DNA from 4 places in the Nocardioides marinisabuli genome. Region 2 is predicted to be linked to each of the others. Evidence: predicted binding sites of a transcription regulator. Region 2 holds the regulator's gene; each other region holds the start of a gene.

Region 1 (5,119 bases), 1.7 Mb from region 2:
CGCGACCGCCGGGGATGGAGTCGAGGCGGAAGCGGAAGATGACCCGGGTGACGAGCAGCCAGGCGATGGCCAGGAACACCACCACCAACGGCAGCCCGAGCATCATCCACTCGGCGAAGCCGATGTCGCGGCCGAGCTCGCTGGAGAGGTAGCCGGCCACGATCGCGTTGGGCGGGGAACCGAGCAGAGTGCCGAGCCCGCCGATGGAGGCGGCCCACGCCACCGAGAGCAGCAGGGCCACACCGAAGAGCCGCACGTCGGGGTCGTCGATGACCTCGCGCATGGTCTCGCGCCCGCCGAGGCGTTCGGTCAGCTCGGCCTCGTCGGTGCGCTGGTCGCTGCCGGAGCTGTTCTCGACGACCAGGGCGAGCACCGAGAGCGCGATCGGCAGCATCATCAGCGTGGTCGCGGTGTTGGAGACCCACATCGAGAGGAACGCGGTGGCGATCATCATCCCGAGGATGATCCGGCGGGGATGGGTGCCGACCCGGCGCAGCGTGAGCAGCGCGATGCGCCGGTGCAGGTCCCACTTCTGCATGGCGATGGCGATGAGGAAGCCGCCGAGGAAGAGGAAGACGATGGGGTCGGCGTACGGCGCCGTCGCGTCGGGCACGGCCAGGTCGTCGGTGAGCGCCGGCAGCAGCGCGATCGGCAGCAGCGCCGTGGCCGCCAGCGGGATGGCCTCGGTCATCCACCAGGTCGCCATCAGCGCGCCCACGGCGGCGACCACGCGCCCGTCCTGCGAGAGGTCGGCGCCGCCGAGGGCGAGGTAGACCGCGGCGGCGATCAACACCCCCAACCCCCGCACACCCCAGGTGTGCTGAGCCGAACGGGTCGGCGTGTCGGTGGTGTCCTGGACGGTGCTGGTCATCTGTCCTCCCGAGAGTGCTCCGCCCACCTCACACCCGGGTAAAGGGACGCAGGCTCACCCCTGGTGGTGAGGCGCCAGCTCGTCGCGCCGGACCTTGCCGGTGGCGGTGCGCGGCAGGTCGGTCACGCTGGTCCAGGTCTTGGGCCGCTTGGGCGGCGCCAACCGTTCGCGCGCCCAGGTGTCGAGCTCGTCGGGGGTGGCGGTGCCGACGACGGCGGCGCAGACGCGATGCCCCCAGTCGGCGTCGGGGACGCCGTACACCGCGACGTCCTCGACGGCGGGGTGCTCGCGCAGGGCGTGCTCGACCTCGAGGGGGTAGACGTTGACCCCGCCGGTGATGATCAGGTCGGTGCGCCGCCCGTCGAGGTAGAGGTAGCCGTCGGCGTCCATCCGCCCGACGTCACCGACGCTGAACGCGGGGCCGTCGGCTCCCTCGCGCCAGGCGGCGGCGGTCTTGTCGGGCGCACCCAGGTACTCGAACCGGGCATGGGGCGGCACGGTGCACCAGATGGTCCCGTCGTCGTCGAGGTGCAGGGTGCGGCCGGGCCGGGCCCGTCCTACGGTGCCGGGGCGCTCCAGCCACTCCTCGCTGCGACAGGCGGTGAACTGGCCCTCGGTGGAGCCGTAGAACTCCCAGGTGCTGCCGGGTGGGAAGGTCTCGAGCAGGCGCTGCTTGGTCGCGACGGGGCAGGGGGCGCCGGCGTGGGCGAGGACCCGGAAGCTGCTCAGGTCGGGGGTGCCGACCTCGTCCCAGTGCGCGAAGAGGCGCTGGAGGTGGGTGGGCACGCAGAAGGTCGTGGTCGGCCGTTCGGTGCGGATCGTGTCGGTGACCGTCGCCGGGTCGAAGGGGCCGGGCAGCACCACGCGGCCGCCGGCGAGCACCGTCCCCATCGCGAAGCGCAGGGGCGCGGAGTGGTACAGCGGGCTGAGGACCAGGTGCACGTCGTCGGGGCGGAAGCCCCACAGGTCGCGCTCCTCCTCGACCAGCGCTGCGGCGTCGGCGGGGGTGAGCAGCCCGCTGCTGACGCCCTTGGGCGTGCCGGTGGTGCCACTGGTCACGTGCACCGGCCGCGCCCGGGGCCGCCAGCCGCTCATCGGTCCCTCGGGGCGCACCTGGTCGAGCAGCGCGACCAGGTCGTCCTCCTCGTCCACGACCAGCGTGGGTTCCAGCCCGGCCAGGATCCGCCCTCGCTCGTACGCCGTCAGCCGCGGGTCGAGGGGCACCGGCAGCACCCCGCGGGCCAGCAGCGCCATCACCGACTCGAGCAGCAGCATCGAGCCGGGCACCAGCAGGGCGACGCGGGAGCCCTCGGGCAGGGAGGTGGGCATGCGCCGATCGTAGGCGGGCGCGCCGGGGTCGGCTCAGTGCCGGTTGGTCCGGCGTGCCTTCAGCTCCCAGCCTCGGAGTGGGTGCTGGGTGAGGTGCCACCGGGGGTCGTGGGCTCGGTGGTGGTGCCAGGAGCAGAGGGGGAGTGCGTCGTCGAGGTCGGTGTCGCCGTGGTGGGCCCAGGGGGTGAGGTGGTGGGTCTCGGTCCAGGCGAAGGGTCTCTCGCAGGTCCCGATCGCGCAGGTGTCGTAGAGCAGGAACAACGCTTTGCGTTGATGATGGGTGTGGAGCCGTCGGGTGCGGCCAAGGTCGAGCGGGACTGACTGGGCGTTGAGGACGGCGGGGACGAGTCCTGCTTCGCAGGCCAGGCGGCGCAGGTCGCCGGCGGCGGTGCGGGTGCCGGTGTCGAGGCGGGCGGTGCCGGTCTCGTGGGGGCCGTGCCAGTCGGGCCAGGTGGCGGGGTCGAGGTCGCCGGTGGCGGCGAGGTCGCGGGTGAGGTCTTCGGCGGTCATGGTGACCAGCAGGGTGAGGGCGTTGGCGCCGTTCCAGCCGTCGGTGGGCAGGTGCTCGATGAGCTCGCACAGGGCGTTGCCGTGGATCTCCCAGCCGGACAGGCCGTGGTCGGGGCCGGTGGGAGCGGACTCGTCGTAGCCGGAAATGTTCTCACCCTCCGGGCTGGTGCGCGCCTTGTTGAGGCGGCGGGGTGCCGACAGGGTCTCGATGGCGGTGCGGAGCAGGGAGCCGTGGAGCTCGGGGATGGTGAACTTGCCGGAGTAGGTGCCGTCGCCGTTGTCGTGCAGGGCGAGGTAGGTCTCGTGCTTCGCGCGCCTGGATTCGCGCCCGAGCATGATCGCTTCGTGCTTGTCGGCGAGGTCGCGGTCGACGACATCGAGCATCCGCCGGGCGGCTTGGCGGAGGCGTTTGGGGTTCATCGGGCGCCCGGTGCGGGTGCCGATGCCGGTGGCTTTGTTGACCAGGATCTCCTCGGCGGCGGCGAGCTGCTCGGGGGTGGTTTCGAGGGGTGCTTGTTCGGCGGCGGCGACGATGATGCGGACCTGGCGGGTGGTGATCGCGCCGGTCGCGTACGCCGCACGGGCGTGGTGGTACTTGCTGCGGAGCAGCTCCGCGACCCGGGCGCCACCGGCGAGGACCTCGCGGGACTGGCCGGTCAGGGCGGCGGCCCAGGCATCGGTGCCGGTGGCGGCCTCGGCGTCGGCGACCTGGCGTCGTTCGGCCTCCCCGAGCACCTCACCCAGCAGCGCGGACGCCTCCGCCTCCAGGCCCGAGAGGGCTTGGACCAGCACGGCGAGGTCATCGACCGGCTGCCGACGCAGATCCCCGTCGCGTGCCGCCGCCATCGCCGCACGAGCGGCGTGCACGGCCTGCGCCACCGGGCCCAGCTCAGGGGCTGAGGAGAGGTCGGCGGGCACCCCGACACCCGGGCTGGGGGCCCGGTCGCTGGTGGGGTGCTGGAGCGGCCTCATGGCCACCATTCTCCCACGCGGAGGCCGAATTGTCGAACACTTGTTCGACCCTGTGGATCAGGTGTTGGACCGCTCGCGGGGCGGGGGGAGTCGGACTCGGGGACAAGCGCCCGCCTCTGGAAGGCTTCCGCTCATGCCGGTGATGGTGCGCGGCTCAACCGATGAGCGTGCGGGACCTCAGAGACGCAGGTGGTCGGGGAACCCGGTCCACTGGAGGTCAGCAGGGAGGTGCGCCATGTCGTTAGCGAAAACGACGGACGGCGGGGAACCGACCTCGTACCTGATCACCGTTAGTCCGGCATGACACTGCATCGGAGGGAACCAGCGCCAGGTCGGGGCGGCCAAGGCGTGTGCCACGAGCCACCCGATCGTGAACGCGTGCGTGATGACGACGTCCACAGGTGCTCGACCATCGACAGCGGGACCAGCCCAGAGGTCAATCGCGTCTGCTCCTAGAGCCGCGCCACGGGATGCCTCATCTTCGGACACCTCCCCCAAGAACGACATGACGGTGTCAGCCCACGCGTCCGGAATCTCTTCACGTCGGGGCAGGTGGGGGAAGTAGTCGCCCACGCAATCATCGTCCACGAGTGCGGGACTCTGCTCGAACTGTTCCGCCACGATCCGCGCCGTCTCGGCCGCGCGCGGGAGCGGTCCGTGGGTGATGCGGCCCACCGACAGCGGTGCGAGCCGCTGGCCCAGGTGCTGTGCCTGTACCGAACCGATCGAGGTCAGTCCGGCATCGTGCGCATCGGGCTCCGCATGGCGGGCGAGGTACAGCAACCGAGTGCTTTCCCGAGACATGGTGCTCATGAAACACCATCCGGCGAGCGACCGCTTCCGCCGCTGACAGAGCACCGTCCCGCCGAAGAGCGGATGCGGCCCGTCCGTGCGTCGTGACATGGTTCAGCGTGATCACCACTCTGTCGACCGACGCGCTTGGCGCTTGTGTCGCCCTCTACGTCGACATCTTCAATGCCCCGCCCTGGAACGAGTCGTGGAAAGCGGAGGATGCCGCTCAACGGCTCGGCGACTTCCTCGCTACTCCCCGCGCCCACGGGGTCTTTTCGCGAGACTCCGACGGGGAACTGCTCGGCTTCGCGGTCGGTCACCTGGAACGTTCGGGAGTCGACGACCACTTCCTGCTCAAGGAGATGTGCGTTCGCCCGAGCAGGCAACGCGAAGGCCACGGCACCCGGCTGCTGGGTGCTCTCGCCAAGCACCTTGAAGGCGTTCGGCACTGGTACCTCCTAACCGCCCGTGACAGCGACGCGTCAGCCTTCTACGAAAGGAACGGCTTCCGCCCCGCCGGACGCATGGGCGTCTTCGTCCGACCGTGACCGCGCGAAACGCACTATCGGACTGACGCGCGAGCATCCGTCCGCTCTTGCCGCCTAGCGCGCGGTCCTGCCGAGCTCAGGTCGCCTGGCGGTGATC
Region 2 (5,119 bases):
CGGTCGGGGCGCACCCCGGTCATCATCATCGTGTGGTTGGGGATGGTCTCCATCACCGGCATCGAGGTGGCCCGCGGGTGGTGCACCCCGCCCTCGCGCAGCGCCAGCAGGTTCGGCGTCAGCCCGCTGTCGAGCTCCTCGGGCCGGCAGCCGTCGACGACCAGCACGTAGGCGCGCTTGCGGGTCGAGGCCCGCGCCGCGAGCGCCGGCTCGAGCCCGGCCACGGTCGAGAACGCCAGCCCCGAGGCCGCCGCGGTCAGGACCGTGCGCCGACCGGCGCGGATCTCACCGAGGCCGCGGGCGAAGGGGGCGGGGCCGGCCGCGTCGCAGTGGCCGCTCGTCGGGTCGCACATCAGCGGTCTCCTACGGGGGTGCTCACACGCTGCACCGTGCCGGTGCCGGCCAGGGTGCGGAACGACGCGTCGTGGGTGGCGGTGGTCTGCTGGTCGTCGCGGGCCCCGATGACGTACCAGTCCATCTGGGTGCGCTCGGCGGTGATGTCGAGCACCGAGAAGCCGTGGTCGTCGAAGTTCAGGTACTTGATGTGGCGGTTGTTGGCCTTGATCGCGGTCTCCACCAGCGGCGTCAGCGCCGGCTGGCCGGTGATGTCCTTGAGGTTGTTGGAGGTCACCGAGGAGCACACGAACTCCACGCCCACCGAGTCGCCGAGCAGCGGGTAGAGCGAGGTGTCCATCGGCAGGTCGCAGGCCCACCCCGAGTGGATGTCGCCGGTCACGAAGACCACGTCCTTGACCTGGTGGTCGTCGATGTGGCGGAAGACCTCGCGGCGGTCGGCGGTGTAGCCGTCCCACTGGTCGACGTTGTACGGCGAGCCGTCCTGGGGCAGCAGCCCGGTGACGTCGTTGACCGGGTCGACGAGCTCGTTGGGCAGGTCGGCGAAGGTGACCGGGGCGATCATCACCGGGTTGCCGACCACCTTCCACTGCGGGGCGTGGTTGCCGCGGGTCAGGGAGTCCTTGAGCCACTCCATCTGCCGGTTGCCGGTGATCGAGCGCGCCGGGTCGTTGACCTCCGCGTCCACCAGCGGGGTCGCGACCTGCTGGGAGCGGTAGGTGCGCAGGTCGAGCATGCTGACCTCGGCCAGGTCGCCGAAGCGCAGGCGGCGGTAGAGCCGGGCGCCGTCGCCCAGCGAGGCGGTGCCGTCCATGCGCACCGGCATCCACTCGTCGTACGCGCGGTGGGCGCGGGCGCGCCGCTTGAGGTAGTCGCCCTCGGAGTCGTCGTGGTTCTCGGCGTTCTTCCTCCACTGGTCGTTGGTGACCTCGTGGTCGTCCCAGGTCACGATCCAGGCGTACCGGGCGTGCAGGGCCTGCAGGTCGGGGTCGGTCTTGTACTGCGCGTGCCGGCGGCGGTAGTCGGAGAGCGAGACCATCTCGCGCGCGGGGTCGTGCGGGCGGATGTCGACGTTGTCCTGGCCCATGCCGTACTGGCCGGGCGCGTACTCGTAGAGGTAGTCGCCCAGGTGCAGCACCGCGTGCAGGTCGTCGCGCTCGGCGAGCAGCCGGTAGGCGCTGAACCAGCCGGCCTGCAGGTTGGCGCAGGACACCACGCCGAAGCGCAGGTTGTCGGGCGTGGCGCGCTTGGCGGGGGCGGTGCGGGTGGTGCCGACCGGGCTGCGCTGGCCGCGCGCGGTGAAGCGGTAGTGGTAGACGGTCTCGGGCTGCAGGCCCGTCACGTCGAGCTTGACGGTGTGGTCGCGCGCGGCGCTGGTGACGAAGCGGCCCCGGCGCACGACGTTGCGGAAGCGGCGGTCGGTGGCGACCTCCCAGCGCACGCCCACCCGCGGGCCCTTGCCCGAGCCGGGGGTGGCGGCCCTGGTGGGGGTGACCCGGGTCCAGATCAGCACCGCGCGCGGCAGCGGGTCGCCGGAGGCCACACCGTGGGCGAAGACGTCGTGACGGGCCTTCGCGGCGACCGCGTGCGGGCCGGCGAGCACGCCGGCGCCGGTGACGGCGGCGCCGCCGGCCCCGACGGCACTGGCGGCCAGGACCGTACGGCGTCCGAGGGCGGCGAGGCGGGCCCGCTCGGCGTCGGCGGGGCTCGCGGCGTCAGCGGCGGTGGTGGGGGTCAGTGGTGGGGTCACGCCTCATCCAACGACACACCGCCGTCCACGTGACGTGGACGGCGGTGTGAGCACCGTCTGTTCACCGTCGGTTCGGTCTCCCGACGGGCGGGTGCGGGGCCTCAGAGGCTGCGCAGCACCGCGGTGACGACCCCGAGGATCGAGGCGTGGGTGCCGTCGATCGGCTCGTAGGCGTCGTTGTGGGGCAGCAGCCAGACCTTGCCGTCCTTGCGCTGGAAGGTCTTGACGGTGGCCTCCTCACCGATCAGGGCGGCGACGATCTGGCCGTTGCTGGCGGTCTGCTCCTGGCGGATCACCACGTAGTCGCCGTCGCAGATCGCGGCGTCGATCATCGAGTCGCCGGAGACCTCGAGCAGGAAGAGCTGGCCGTCGCCGACCAGCTGCTGGGGCAGCGGGAAGACGGCCTCGACCCGCTCCTCGGCCAGGATCGGGCCACCGGCGGCGATCCGGCCCACGACCGGCACGTAGGAGGCCTGCGGCATGGTGTTGCCGATGTCGGTCTCGTCGACCGAGCTGTCGTCGGCCGAGGAGATCGCCTTGCGGCGCGCCATCAGCTCGGGCAGGAAGACCTCGAGCGCGCGCGGGCGGTGCGGGTCGCGCTTGAGGAAGCCCTTCTCCTCGAGCACCTTGAGCTGGTGGGAGACGCTGGAGGTGCTGGTCAGGCCGACGGCCTGGCCGATCTCGCGCATGCTCGGCGGGTAGCCGCGGGTCTCGATGGCCTCCTTGATGCACGCGAGGACCTTGATCTGGCGCGGCGTCAGGCCGGTCGCGTCGGGAGGGCCGTCGGGCAGCTCCGCGACCCCGCGCTTGCGGGGGCCGCTGTTCTTGGTGGCCATCGTGTGCCTTTCGTGCGCGAGGCCCGAGCCGGGGAGTCCGCTCGGATGGGTCGTGGACCCACGCTATCGCCGCGCGGGCCCGACTTCAAACATCTGTTCGAAGGGCGTGTCGCGCTCGTGGAGGCGGCGACGGGCTGCTCCGGCGTGACGTCGGGGATCTCGAACAATTGTTCGCCGCACCCCTTGCGCGGCTCGAACACCTGATCTAGTCTCGCTCATGTGTTCGATCGAACACCTGGTCGAAGCAGGATCGCGACCGGGACTGTCGGTGGCTGTCCGTAGACATCTCCCTGACCGAGCACGACGACGACCACCCCCTTCCCCAGGAGGTCCCGATGAGCACCATGACCCTCACCGCCGCCCCGGCCCCGATCCGCCTCGGCGCCGTCCGCGCCACCCGCCGTACGACGCCCGGCTCGCTGCGGCTGACCCGCCGCGGCCGGCTCGCTGTGCTGGCCGCGGGCCTGCTGCTCGTCGCCCTGGTGGGCGTCGTGCTGGCCGGCGTCTCCGTTGCCACCAGCGAGAGCGGCACCGCCCCGGCGACTGAGACGATCACCGTCGGCGTCGGCGACACGCTGTGGGCCATCGCCGCCGAGCGCGCCGAGTCCGGCGACGTGCGCGAGGTCATCGGGCGCATCCAGCAGCTGAACTCCCTCGACGGTGGCCTGGTGGTCACCGGCCAGCGCCTGGTCGTCCCGGCCGGCTGAGGAACGGCCCGCGACCGCGGTGCGGTCCGGGCGCGGCGGCCCCTGTGGCCGCCCACAGATTTCGTCGGTCGCCTCGACCCCGGCCGGCGAAACCAGGGGAAAGACGAGGGGCGGGCCCGCAGTGGGCCCGCCCCTCGCGCTGTGTCGGGCCCTGTCTTCCGCGTCCGGTGGGGGAGGGTGTCGTGGTGAGCGACGGCGTCTTCGAGAGCAGGCTGGCGCAGTGGCAGGCGTGGTGCGAGGCGCCCTGGGGCCGGTTGCGGTTCGCGGTGGTGCGCGAGACGCTGCGCCGCCAGATCGAGGCGCTCCAGGCCGACCTCGGGCAGCCGCGGGCGCTGCGGGTCCTCGACGTCGGCGGGGGCGACGGCCGCGACGCCTTGGGCCTGGCCGTCGCCGGCCACGACGTCACGGTCCTCGACCGGCGCCCTCCTGGCTCGCCGAGGCCCGCCGCCGCGCCGAGTCGGCGGGGGCGGGGAGCGGCTGGTGACCCTCGAGGGCTCGATCGACGACCTGAGCGGGGCCGGAGACGGGGCCGGCGGCGGGTTCGACCTGGTGCTGTGCCACAACGTGCTGCACTACCGCCCGGCCGAGACCGGCGCGGCCGACGTGCGACGTCCTGGCGCGGGCGGCGCGGCCGGGCGGTCGGGTCTCGGTGATGGCGCCGAACCCCGCGGCGCGGGTGATCGGGCGGCTGGTGCGTGAGGGGCCGGAGGCTGCCCTCGACGAGCTCGGCCGCGACGACATGGAGTCGGCCACCTTCGCCACGACCGCGCGGGCGGTGGCCCGCGACGAGGTCGAGGCGCAGCTGGTGGCGGCCGGGCTCGAGGTGGTGGGCCGCTTCGCCGCCCGGGTCGCCAACGACTACGTCGCCGACGACGGCCGCAAGGCCGACCCCGACTTCTACGCGGCGCTGGAGCGCCTCGAGCTCGCGCTGTGCGACCGGGAGCCGTTCATCTCTCTCGGGGCGCTGTGGCAGCTCGTCGCCGTCCGCCCGGTGGGGGAGCCGGGGTCGCGGGGTCGCGGGTGAGGCCGAGCGCCCGGCCCAGGCGCGCGATGAGCATCAGGCCCACGAAGAGGCAGGCCACGGCCCCGACGGAGGCGAGCGCCAGGAAGAACCAGGCGGCCGACTCCCCGCCGCGGGCCTGGGTGCCGAAGTCGATGGCGGCGTAGACCAGGTAGCCCCAAGCGACCACCGCGGCGGTGACGGCCAGGGCCAGGCCGAGCAGCCGCGGCTGGAACGAGCGCTCCGGGCGGGGGGCGGGCCGCACGGCGGGAACCGGCCCGCTTGCCGGCCGTGGCGGGAGCGGGAGTCGGCGCGCCGGCCACCTGCTCGTCCACCTGGCCGCCCGCCTCGCCGCTCACAGCGTCATTGTGTCCGACCGCACCCAGCCCCGGCGACCGGGTGTCGGTACCGGTGCCGGCATCTGGCGGCCGCTCCAGCACTGCTCGGCGCCACCCCTTCGGGGCGGTCCCGG
Region 3 (5,119 bases), 560 kb from region 2:
CTCGACCCGCGCCTGGCCCGGGCGGCCGGCGAGATCTTCGAGGACGACCCGTTGGTGGAGGTGCTGGCCGCCGACTGGTCGACCCTGCTCGACAAGGGCCCCTTCTCGCTGCTGTTCCTCGACTCGGGCCAGCCCGGCGAGGTCGGGGTCGACGCGATCGCCGACCTGGTCGCCGACGGCGGCGTCGTGGTGCTCGACGACTTCACGCCCTGCGAGCAGTGGCCGCCGGTGACCTACGGCCGCGTCGACGTGCTGCGCGAGCAGTGGCTCACCGACCCGCGCTTCACCGCCGTCGAGGTGATGGTCGCCTCCGACGCCTCCACGATCATCGCGACGAAGCGGTAGTCGTCACCGGGTCGACCTCGGGCGGGTCCACGGGGGCCGGCAGCCGCACGGTCAGCGCGGGCAGCAGGGCCTGGGTGACCGGGCCGATGCTCAGGGCGTAGAGCACGGTGCCGATGCCGGCGACCCCGCCGAGCAGCAGGCCGATCGCGACCACGGTGACCTCGAGCCCGGTGCGCACCACGCGCAGGGAGACGCCGGTGCGCCGGTGCAGCCCGGTCATCAGCCCGTCGCGCGGCCCGCGGCCGAGCTGGGCGCCGATGTAGAAGGCGGTCGCGGCGCCGTTGCCGAGCACCCCGACGACCATGAGCACGATCCGCAGCCACATCTCGTCGGGCCGCTCCAGCACCGCGAGCGTCGCGTCGGCGGCGATGCCGATGACCAGCGCGTTGGAGATCGTGCCCAGGCCCGGCACCTCGCGCAGCGGGATCCACAGCAGCAGCACCAGCAGGCTGACCACGATCAGCACCTCGCCCAGGCTCAGCGGCACGTAGCGGGCGATGCCGAGGTGCAGCACGTCCCACGGGGCGGCGCCGAGGTCGGCGCGCACCATCATGGCCAGCGAGACGCCGTACAGCCACAGGCCGACGTAGAGCTGGGGCAGGCGGCGACCCAGGCGGCCAGCGCGGAGCTGGGCGATGGGTCCGAGGTCGGCGAGGAGCATGGGTCCAGGGTGGCGCGCGATTGGCCTGTCGCGAAATAGCCAATCGTGCGACAGTGGTCTGCATGGTCACCTCCGTGTCGGCCGCGCGGGTCGCCGGTCTCGTCGGCCCCTTCGACCGCTCCCCCGCCTACGTCGGGCTCGCCGACGCGCTGACCCTGCTGGTGGGCGACGGCCGCATCGGCTACGACGTGCGGCTGCCCAGCGAGCGCGAGCTCACCGAGGCCCTGGGGGTCTCCCGCACGACGGTGACCCGGGCCTACGCGCTGCTGCGCGAGAGCGGGTACGCCGTGTCGCGGCAGGGGTCGGGGACCTTCACGCGGGTGCCCGGCGGCCGCGCCCGCTCGCACGACCGCGCACTGCTGCCCGGTCTCGACGACCGCGACGCGATCGACCTCAACTGCGCTGCGGCGGCCGCGCCCGCGGGGCTGATGCAGGCCTACACCGAGGCGATCGGCGACCTGCCGGCCCACCTCGGCGGCCACGGCTACTTCCCGGCCGGGCTGCCCCGGCTCCAGCAGCGCATCGCAGCGTCGTACGACGCCCGGGGGCTGCCCACCGACCCCGACCAGGTGCTGGTCACGCCGGGGGCCCTGGCCGCGGCCGCGGTGGTGGCGCAGGCCTTCGCCGGGCGGGGCGACCGGGTGCTCGTCGAGTCGCCGGTCTACCCCAACGCCACCCAGGCGCTGCGCAACGCCGGTGCCCGGCTGGTCCCCTCCGCGGTCGACCCGGACGGGTGGGACCTCGACGCGGTCGGCGCCACGCTGCGCGACGCCCGGCCACGACTGGCCTACCTGGTACCCGACTTCCAGAACCCGACCGGCCACGTGATGGGCGAGGAGCAGCGCGCGGCGTACGCCGCCCACCTGCGCGCCGCCGGCACCCGCGCGGTGGTCGACGAGGCGCACCAGGCACTGGCGCTCGACGGGCAGCAGATGCCGGCACCGTTCGCCGCCCACTCCCCCGCCACCATCACCATCGGCAGCGCCAGCAAGAGCTTCTGGGGCGGGCTGCGGCTGGGGTGGATCCGCGCCCCGCACGACTGCGTCGAGACGCTGCAGGAGGCGCGTCTGGCGCTCGACCTGGGCGCGCCGGTGCTCGAGCAGCTGACCCTCGCGCGGCTCCTGGAGCACGGCTCGGTGCTGCCGGGCCACCGCGACCAGCTGCGCGAGCAGCGCGACCGGCTGGTCGCCGACCTCGCCCAGCACCTGCCCGAGTGGCGCTTCCACGTGCCGGGGGGCGGGCTGGCGCTGTGGGTCGAGCTGCCCTCGGCCCGCGGCAGCGCCCTCGCCGCCGCCGCCGAGCAGCACGGCGTCATCGTCGCCCCCGGCCCGGTCTTCGCCGCCGAGGGCGGCCTCGACCGCTTCGTCCGCATCCCCTGGACCCGCCGCCCCGACGAGCTCACCCTCGCCGTCGAGCGCCTCGCCCTCGCCTGGGCCGAGGTCCGCGCCGCCCCCGTCAGGCGGGTCCGCCGCGGGACCCGGGTCATGGTCGCCTGACCCACCCTCCTTTGGTCGAGCAGAGACGAGCGCCAGCGAGGAGCGTCGCCGAGACCCCCCCTCCGTTGGTCGAGCAGCGACGAGCGCCAGCGAGGAGCGTCTCCGAGACCCCCACCCTCCGTTGGTCGAGCAGCGACGAGCGCCAGCGAGGAGCGTCGCCGAGACCCCGCGAGCACCGCGCCCGCCGTACGCCGTACGTCGCTGGGTACACGGACTGGACAGACGCTCGAGACCCCGGCCTGACCACCATCCCGCCCACCACCCGACACCCGTTCCGATCCTCGAGGAGCACCCATGAGCGACTACCCCCGGCTGCTGCACACCGCGATCGACGCCACGGACGCCCGCGGACTGTCCGAGTTCTACCGCCACCTGCTCGGCCTGACCTACCGCCCCGGTGACGAGCCCCCGCCCGACGGAGACGAGGACGAGGCGGACTGGCTCGTGCTGGTCGACGGCCAGGGCGGACGGGTGCTCGCGATCCAGGAGGTCGAGGAGCTCGCCGCGACGACCTGGCCGGTCCCCCTCATACCCATGCAGATGCACCTCGACTTCGGCGTCGCCGACCGCGTGACCCTCGAACTTCACCGCCGGCGCGCCGAGGCCCTGGGTGCCCGGCTGCTCCTCGACCGGACCCACGACGACACCGAACCGCTCTACGTGCTGGCCGATCCGGCCGGTCACCCGTTCTGCCTGCTCGTCGCCACAGAGGACTGACCGGTTCGGGCCGCACACGGGGCTCCGGAGCAACGCACGGCACCCCGGCTCCTGACCGGGGAGCCGACCGCTCTGCGGTGCTCACCGGGGCTCCAGGGCACTGACGCAGGTGTGGACGAAGCATTGCCTTCGAACGCACGTTCGAGTAAAATCGGGTCATGGACCAGCCCCGCCACGAGCAGCTCTGCGAGGTCGAGGACCTCGACGCTGACCGGCTGCTCGAGGTGGCCCGCGAGGTCGAGGTCGAGGTACGTCGCGCCGAGCGCCGCCGGTTGCGGCTGGTGCTGCGCTGGTGCGACCTGCACCCCGCCCTCGACGACTCCCAGCGGCTCTCGTGGGGCGAGCAGGACCGGGTCTGGGACTGCGATGCCTGGATCGGTGGCGAGGGGGTCCCGGCGGTGGCGGAGTTCACCGCCGAGCCGTTGGCGGCGGTGATGCGGATGTCACCGGCCGCGACCACCTCGCTGATGGGCGAGGCGCTCGAGCTGCGGCACCGGCTGCCCAGGATCCACGCCCGGGTGGAGTCCCTCGACGCCGCGCTGTGGCGCGCGCGTCGGGTCGCGAAGGCCACCCAGGGCCTCTCGGTCGAGGCCGCCGCGCACGTCGATGCGGTCCTGGCACCCCTCGGGGACTCCGTGGGCCCCACCCGCATCGACCGCGCGGTCGCCGAGGCGGCCGCCCTGTACGACCCCGAGACCCTCACCGACGCCGAGGAGCACGCCCGGGTCCACGAGTGGGGCATCACGCTGCGCCACCACCGCGCCGGTGAGGGCCGCCACTGGGCCGGCACCTCCTGGCTCGCGATCACCGGCGACACCCCCACCCTGCAGCGCCTGCACGACCTGATCACCGACACCACCGCCCCACCCGCAGACCCCGACGCAAACCCCCACAGTCAGCGCGACCTCGGCGTACGCCAGATCCAGGCGCTGGCCGAGGTCCTCGACGGCCTCGGCGCACCCCGCCCCCGGGTACGGCTGGCCATCGACATCACCACCGACGACCTCACCGGCGACCTCACCGGCGACCTCACTGGCCACAGCGCGCAGGTCGGGCGGGTGCTCGGGCTGGGCCCCGCCACCCTCGCCACGATCCGCGACTGGCTGGCCGGGGCCTCGGTCACCGTGCTCCCGGTCCTCGACATGGCCCGCACCGACGCCATCGACGCCCACGACCCGCCGCGGTGGATGCGCGACCTGGTCACCCGCCGCGACACCCACTGCGTGCACCCCTTCTGCGACACCCCCGCCACCCGCTGCGACCTCGACCACATCACCGCCTACATCCCCATGGACGAAGGCGGCCCACCCGGCCAGACCCACCCAGCCAACCTGGCACCCCTGTGCAGGCACCACCACCGCAACAAGACCCACGGCCACTGGACCTACCACCGCACCCACCACGGCGACTACCTCTGGCACGACCAGCACGGACACACCTACGCCGTCACCCGCCAAGGCACCCTCGAGCTCGATCCAGGCTCGCCAGCCACGCCTCGGCGCTGACCCATCGGGTCACGGTCGGGTGGTGGAGGAACACGCTCTGGTGGCGGACCTGGCCGATCAGCGCCACGTGCGCGAGCTCGCCGGCGGCGGCCCTGGCCAGCGCCGCACCGAGCTCGACGTACATCCCCCGCCCCTCGTGCTCGGACAGCACGACGAGGACGGCTTCTGCAGCGAGCACCGCGTCGAGGTCGGCCGTCGCGACCGCGGCCGCCACGACACCCACGCGCCGAGCCGGCTCGTTCGAACCAGCCGGGTCGCGGCTAAACCAGGTGCGCGGCGCCACGCGCCCGCCCTAGCCTGGCGAGGTCCCACCCCCGCACCCCAGGCAAGGTCACGTTGCTCCTCTGAGGCCCGTCCCCGCGTCCGTCGCGACGCACCCGACCCCTCACCTGGAG
Region 4 (5,119 bases), 1.8 Mb from region 2:
TACGACTACATCGAGCCCGGCACCCGCACGCTGACCGGCTTCGAGACGCTCTGGTACGCCCGGGCCCGCGAGGGCTCCGACGACTACTCGCGCATGGCGCGGCAGAAGTGCGTGATGAACGCGATGCTCCAGCAGGTCAGCCCGCAGTCGGCGCTGCAGAACTTCGAGAAGATCGCGCAGGCGTCCTCGGAGATGATCTCGACCAACCTGCCCGCCTCCGAGCTCGACCGGTTCATGGGCCTGGCGATGAAGGCGAAGGAGCAGAAGATGTCGACGCTCTCGCTGGTGCCGCCGATGGTCAACACCGCCGACCCCGACATCGACCTCGTGCAGCGCAAGGTCGCCGCGGCCATCGACAAGGCCGAGGGCAGCGCCGCGGCCACGACGAAGGCGAAGAAGGAGCCGGCCGCCGGCACCCAGCCGGTGACCGGCGGGTCGGTGGGCTCGCTGTCGGAGGGCTACGCCGCCAACCAGGCCGGCGACCTGTCCAACGCCTGCTGAGCCGGCGGTCGGCGCCGGCACCTAGCCTGGGGGGCGATGTCCTCCGAACCGCGCACCGTGCTCGTCGTCGACGGCAACTCCCTGCTGCACCGCGCCTACCACGCCTCGGCGCGCAGCGGGTTCCGTGACGCGGCGGGCCGACCCGCGTGGGCGGTGCGCGGCCTGCTCTCGCAGCTGGTCGCGGCCGTCGACCGGGCGATGGCCGACGCGGTGGTCGTCGGGTTCGACGACCCCGCCTCGAGCGTGCGCCGCGAGCGGTGGCCCACCTACAAGGCGCACCGCACCCCCAAGCCCGACACCCTGGTCGAGCAGCTGGGCTCGGTGGGCGAGGTGCTGCGCGAGCTGGGCGTGGGCGTGGTGGTCCCGCCCGGGCTCGAGGCCGACGACGTGCTCGCCAGCGTGGCCGCCCAGGCACCCGGGCTGGGGTGGCGCACCGTGCTGGCCACCTCCGACCGCGACAGCTTCGCCCTCGTCGACGAGCACACGCGGGTGCTGCGCATCCTCAACGGCGGCGTCGACGCCTCGCCCCTGCTCGACCCCGCCCGCCTCGCGCTGGTCACCGGCGTGCACCCCGAGCAGTACCTCGACCTCGCCGCCCTGCGCGGCGACGCCTCCGACAACCTGCCCGGCGTCGCCGGCTTCGGCGCCAAGACCGCCGCCAAGCTGCTGGCCGAGCTCGGCACCGGCGCCGACGCCCTCGCCGACGCCGCCGCCGGGGGCGAGCGGTGCCGCGCCGCGGTGGGCCCGGCCCGCGCCCGCACGCTGGCCACCGACGAGGCCCGCGAGCGGTTCTGGCTCAACCGCGAGGTGATGGCCATGGCGCGCACCGTCGACGTCGGGCTCGCCCCGGGCTCCGAGCCGCCGGGGCGGCTGCCGCTCGACGAGTCGGCCGTGCGCTCGGTCTTCGGGCGCCACGACCTCTTCGTCAACGGCGCCGTGCGGGCCCTGACCCTCGCCGAGCCCACCCCCGGCGCGCCCGAGCGCGACCGCACGACCTACGCCGACCCGCGCTGGCGCGCTGCCCCCACCCCCGCCCCGCCCCGCCTCGCCCCCGCCGCCCCCGCCGCCCCCGTCTTCTCCCAGGACACCCTCTTCTGACGGCCGAGCAGTCACTTCTGAATCATCGAGCAGTCAGGTTTGCACCCTCGACCGGTCACTTCCGCACCTCGAGATCCAGGGTCGAAAGAGTTTTCGATCCGACTGTGGAAAACGGGGTTTGACCTGGTGCTTTGTCGGTGGCGGCTGAGATACTTCACTCATGTCGACCACCGCCGCGCACCCCATCGGGAGTGCTGTCGCGCGGGCCCACGCGATGCTGGACGAGGTCGCCGAAGTGTCGGCCTGGTCGATGAGCCAGGCCGAGACCGCGCAGGCGTTGGTGGAGGTCGCTCGGCTCGAGGCTCGGTGGGGCGAGGTGCGCTCGCGGCTGCTGGAGCACGCCGAGACCGTTGGGGTGCAGGAGCGCAACGCCTCGCCGTCGTTGGCGGTGTGGCACTCCAACGTCACCCGGACCACCAAGCGGGAGTCGTTCCGTCAGGTACGCCTGGCCGAGGGACTGGCGCGTCACGTCCCGGTGCGTGAAGCGCTCGGTCGTGGGGACCTGGTCGGAGAGCAGGCGTCGGTGATCTGTACGTCGTTGGATGCGCTGCCCGACGACCTCGCCCCGGCGGTCCTCGAGCAGGCCACGACAGCGTTGCTTGAGTTCGCACAGGTGCACGACGCGAAGGCGTTGCGGGTGCTGGGGCGTCGGATCCTCGACGTCGTCGCCCCGGAGGTGGGGGAGGCGTGGGAGGCCGAGCTGCTGGATCGTGAGGAGCGGGAGGCTGAGAAGAGCTCGGTGTTCCGGATGCGTGAGGACGGGCACGGTCGCATCAGGGGGTCCTTCACGGTGCCGCTGCTCGTGGGGCAGGTGCTCGAGCGGGCGCTGCTGGCCTTCGCGGCCCCCAAGCACCAGGTCGCCACCCGTGCCACCCGTGCCACCCGTGTCACCGGTGACTACCAGGACGAACCTGACGAGGCGCCGGTGCCGGTACGTCGTCCGACCGCGCAGCGCCTGGGGGCTGCGTTCGTGGAGCTGGTGGAGCGCCTCGATCCGGCTGCGCTTCCGCGGGCCGGTGGGGTGAACCCGACCGTGGTGGTGACGATGACGCTGGAGTCGCTGCAGGATGGGTTGGCCGCGGCCACGCTCGACACCGGTGGGCGGGTGAGTGCTGCGACCGCGCGGCGGCTGGCGTGCGAGGCCGGGATCGTGCCGGTGGTGCTGGGCGGCCGGAGCGAGCCGCTCGACGTGGGGCGCAGCCAGCGGCTCTTCACCGTCCCGCAGCGTCTTGCCCTGGGTGTGCGTGACGGTGGTTGCACCGCGAAGGGGTGTGACGCCCCGCCTGCGATGTGCCACGCCCACCACGAGGACTTCTGGTGCAGGGACGGCCACACCAAGGTGGAGCGGGGGCGGTTGCTGTGCCCCTACCACCACCGACGCATCCACGACCCGGAGTACGAGACCGAGGTCGGCGGCGACAACCAGGTCACCTTCCACCGGCGCACCTAGAAGACACCCCCCTGCAGCAACAAGACGCCGTACGCCGTGAACTGGCGCCGACTCGGCGTGCCGCTGACGGTGACGTCCCACGGCGTACGGCGGGTGCGGTTCTCGCGGGGTCTCGACGACGCGCGTCGCTGGCGCTCCTTGCTGCTCGACCAGAGGTGGGGGGCCGTAGGGTGTGGGCCGTGCCGAGCCCCAGCCCCGACCCTCGACGCGTGGTCGCGGTGGTCGTGACCTTCAACCGGTTGGGGCTGCTGCAGCGGCTGGTGGCGCGGCTGCGCGAGGTGCCGGAGGTCGACGAGGTGCTCGTCGTCGACAACGCCTCCTCCGACGGCACCGGCGCCTGGCTGGCCGAGGCGGCGGGCGGTGTCGGTACGCCGCTGCTGGCCCGCACGCTCGAGCGCAACGTCGGGGGAGCGGGCGGCTTCCACGACGGGCTGGGGTGGGCCGTCGAACGTGACGCCGACCTGGTCTGGCTGATGGACGACGACGGCCTGCCCGAGCACGACTGCCTGGCCCGGCTGCTGGCCGAGGACGGGCTCGACTTCTGGGGTCCGCTGGTCGTCGACGAGGCCGACACCGACCGGTTGGTCTTCCCGATCCGGCTGCCCGGCGGCACCCGCGTGGTGCACCGCCTGGCCGACGTCGAGCGCGCCGGGGGAGCGCGGGGGCGCCTCGACGACATCGTGATCCCCTTCAACGGGGTGCTGGTGACCCGCGAGCTGGTCGAGCGGATCGGGCTGCCGCGCTCGGAGTTCTTCATCTGGGGCGACGACCACGAGTACCGCCTGCGCGCCGAGAAGGCCGGCGCCCGCATCGCCACCGTCACCGGCGCCCGCGTCCACCACCCCTCGGTGGGCGAGCTCGGCACCCCGATGATGGGCGGGCGCACCACCTACAACCACAGCCCCAGCGAGCTCAAGGCCTACTGCATGGCCCGCAACAACACCGTCAACCTGCGCGACTACCGCGGCTGGGCGCACGTGGCGATGTTCTGGGCCAAGACGGTCTGGTTCTACCTGCTCACCCGCCGCGACCCGGGCCGTGTCGTGCTCAGCGCCCGCGCCGCCCTGGCCGGGCTGCGCGGCGACTTCACCGGCCACGAGAGGTTCCTGCGATGAGCGAGACCACCGGCGTCGTCGTCGTCACCTTCAACCGTGCCGACCTGCTCGAGCGGATGCTCGAGGGCCTGGGTGCCCTCGACCCCGCCCCCGAGCTCGTCGTGGTCGTCGACAACGCCAGCACCGACCACACCCCCGACGTGCTGGCCGCCTGCACGCTGCCGGGCCTGCAGGTCGTCCGCACCGCCGAGAACCTCGGTGGAGCAGGAGGCTTCCACCTCGGCACCCGGACGGCGTACGACGCCGGCGTCGACCGGATCTGGCTGATGGACGACGACGTGCTGCCCGCCACCGACTGCCTGGGCGTGCTGCTGGCCGCCGACGAGGACTGCCTGATGGCGGTGCGCGAGGACTCCCACGGGCGGCTGTGCGAGAAGGCCGCCACCCGCTTCGACCTGGCCAACCCGCTGGCGATCAAGCCCAAGACGGCCATGGTCGAGACCGACTGGGTGAGCCGTGACGCGATGCCCGAACGGGTCGAGCTCGAGAACGTCGCCTTCGAGGGCTTCATGGTGCGCCGCCGGGTGCTCGAGGCGGTCGGGCTGCCCGACCCGACGTACTTCATCTTCTACGACGACGTCGACTTCGCGGTGCGTGCCCGGCGGGCCGGCTTCCGGATCTGGGCGCTGCGCGACGCCGTGCTGGTGCGCCAGCTCGACTTCGACCAGCAGCACGACCTGGCGGGCTGGAAGGGCTTCTTCATGTACCGCAACCTCTTCGTGGTGCACCTGCGCTACGGCGAGAACGCGCTGGTGCGGGCCAAGCCGTGGCTGATCGCGCTGGCCGTGGTGGCGCTCAGCCCGCTGCGCGGAGGGCGTGCCGAGGCCGGCAACGTGATCCGGGCCATGCGCGCAGCGCGTGGGATGCGCCGGCTGCCACCTTCGTCCGTAGACTGACCGACCGTGCCAGCACCTCACACTGATCCTGCCCAGGCCACCGACCAGTCGCGCCCCGA

Evidence for each region. The regulator LexA, encoded in region 2, represses DNA repair genes until DNA is damaged. The targets are predictions, from matches to a motif close to TCGAACANNTGTTCGA.
Region 1: H0S66_RS19355 (HNH endonuclease signature motif containing protein) is a predicted target of LexA. The motif match lies at 3,715-3,730, and genes of this name have one in related genera.
Region 3: H0S66_RS13830 (HNH endonuclease signature motif containing protein) is a predicted target of LexA. The motif match lies at 3,349-3,364, and genes of this name have one in related genera.
Region 4: H0S66_RS02390 (HNH endonuclease signature motif containing protein) is a predicted target of LexA. The motif match lies at 1,681-1,696, and genes of this name have one in related genera.

Annotation. Positions count from the first base shown of each region.
Region 1 covers NZ_CP059163.1:4,022,726-4,027,844, reverse strand. The annotation lists gene H0S66_RS19365 (SLC13 family permease) at 1-871, opposite strand, end outside; gene H0S66_RS19360 (class I adenylate-forming enzyme family protein) at 926-2,200, opposite strand; gene H0S66_RS19355 (HNH endonuclease signature motif containing protein) at 2,234-3,682, opposite strand; gene H0S66_RS19350 (histidine phosphatase family protein) at 3,860-4,495, opposite strand; gene H0S66_RS19345 (GNAT family N-acetyltransferase) at 4,594-5,022, shown strand.
Region 2 covers NZ_CP059163.1:2,332,593-2,337,711, forward strand. The annotation lists gene H0S66_RS11165 (alkaline phosphatase family protein) at 1-353, opposite strand, end outside; gene H0S66_RS11170 (alkaline phosphatase D family protein) at 353-2,104, opposite strand; gene lexA (transcriptional repressor LexA) at 2,206-2,940, opposite strand; gene H0S66_RS11180 (LysM peptidoglycan-binding domain-containing protein) at 3,276-3,647, shown strand; gene H0S66_RS11185 (hypothetical protein) at 4,128-4,346, shown strand; gene H0S66_RS11190 (class I SAM-dependent methyltransferase) at 4,300-4,671, shown strand; gene H0S66_RS11195 (hypothetical protein) at 4,595-4,912, opposite strand.
Region 3 covers NZ_CP059163.1:2,892,220-2,897,338, reverse strand. The annotation lists gene H0S66_RS13850 (O-methyltransferase) at 1-345, shown strand, start outside; gene yczE (membrane protein YczE) at 326-1,006, opposite strand; gene yczR (MocR-like transcription factor YczR) at 1,069-2,502, shown strand; gene H0S66_RS13835 (VOC family protein) at 2,797-3,219, shown strand; gene H0S66_RS13830 (HNH endonuclease signature motif containing protein) at 3,378-4,724, shown strand; gene H0S66_RS13825 (hypothetical protein) at 4,666-5,007, opposite strand.
Region 4 covers NZ_CP059163.1:511,131-516,249, reverse strand. The annotation lists gene H0S66_RS02400 (LCP family protein) at 1-501, shown strand, start outside; gene H0S66_RS02395 (5'-3' exonuclease) at 538-1,599, shown strand; gene H0S66_RS02390 (HNH endonuclease signature motif containing protein) at 1,760-3,049, shown strand; gene H0S66_RS02385 (glycosyltransferase family 2 protein) at 3,229-4,164, shown strand; gene H0S66_RS02380 (glycosyltransferase family 2 protein) at 4,161-5,060, shown strand; gene glf (UDP-galactopyranose mutase) at 5,067-5,119, shown strand, end outside.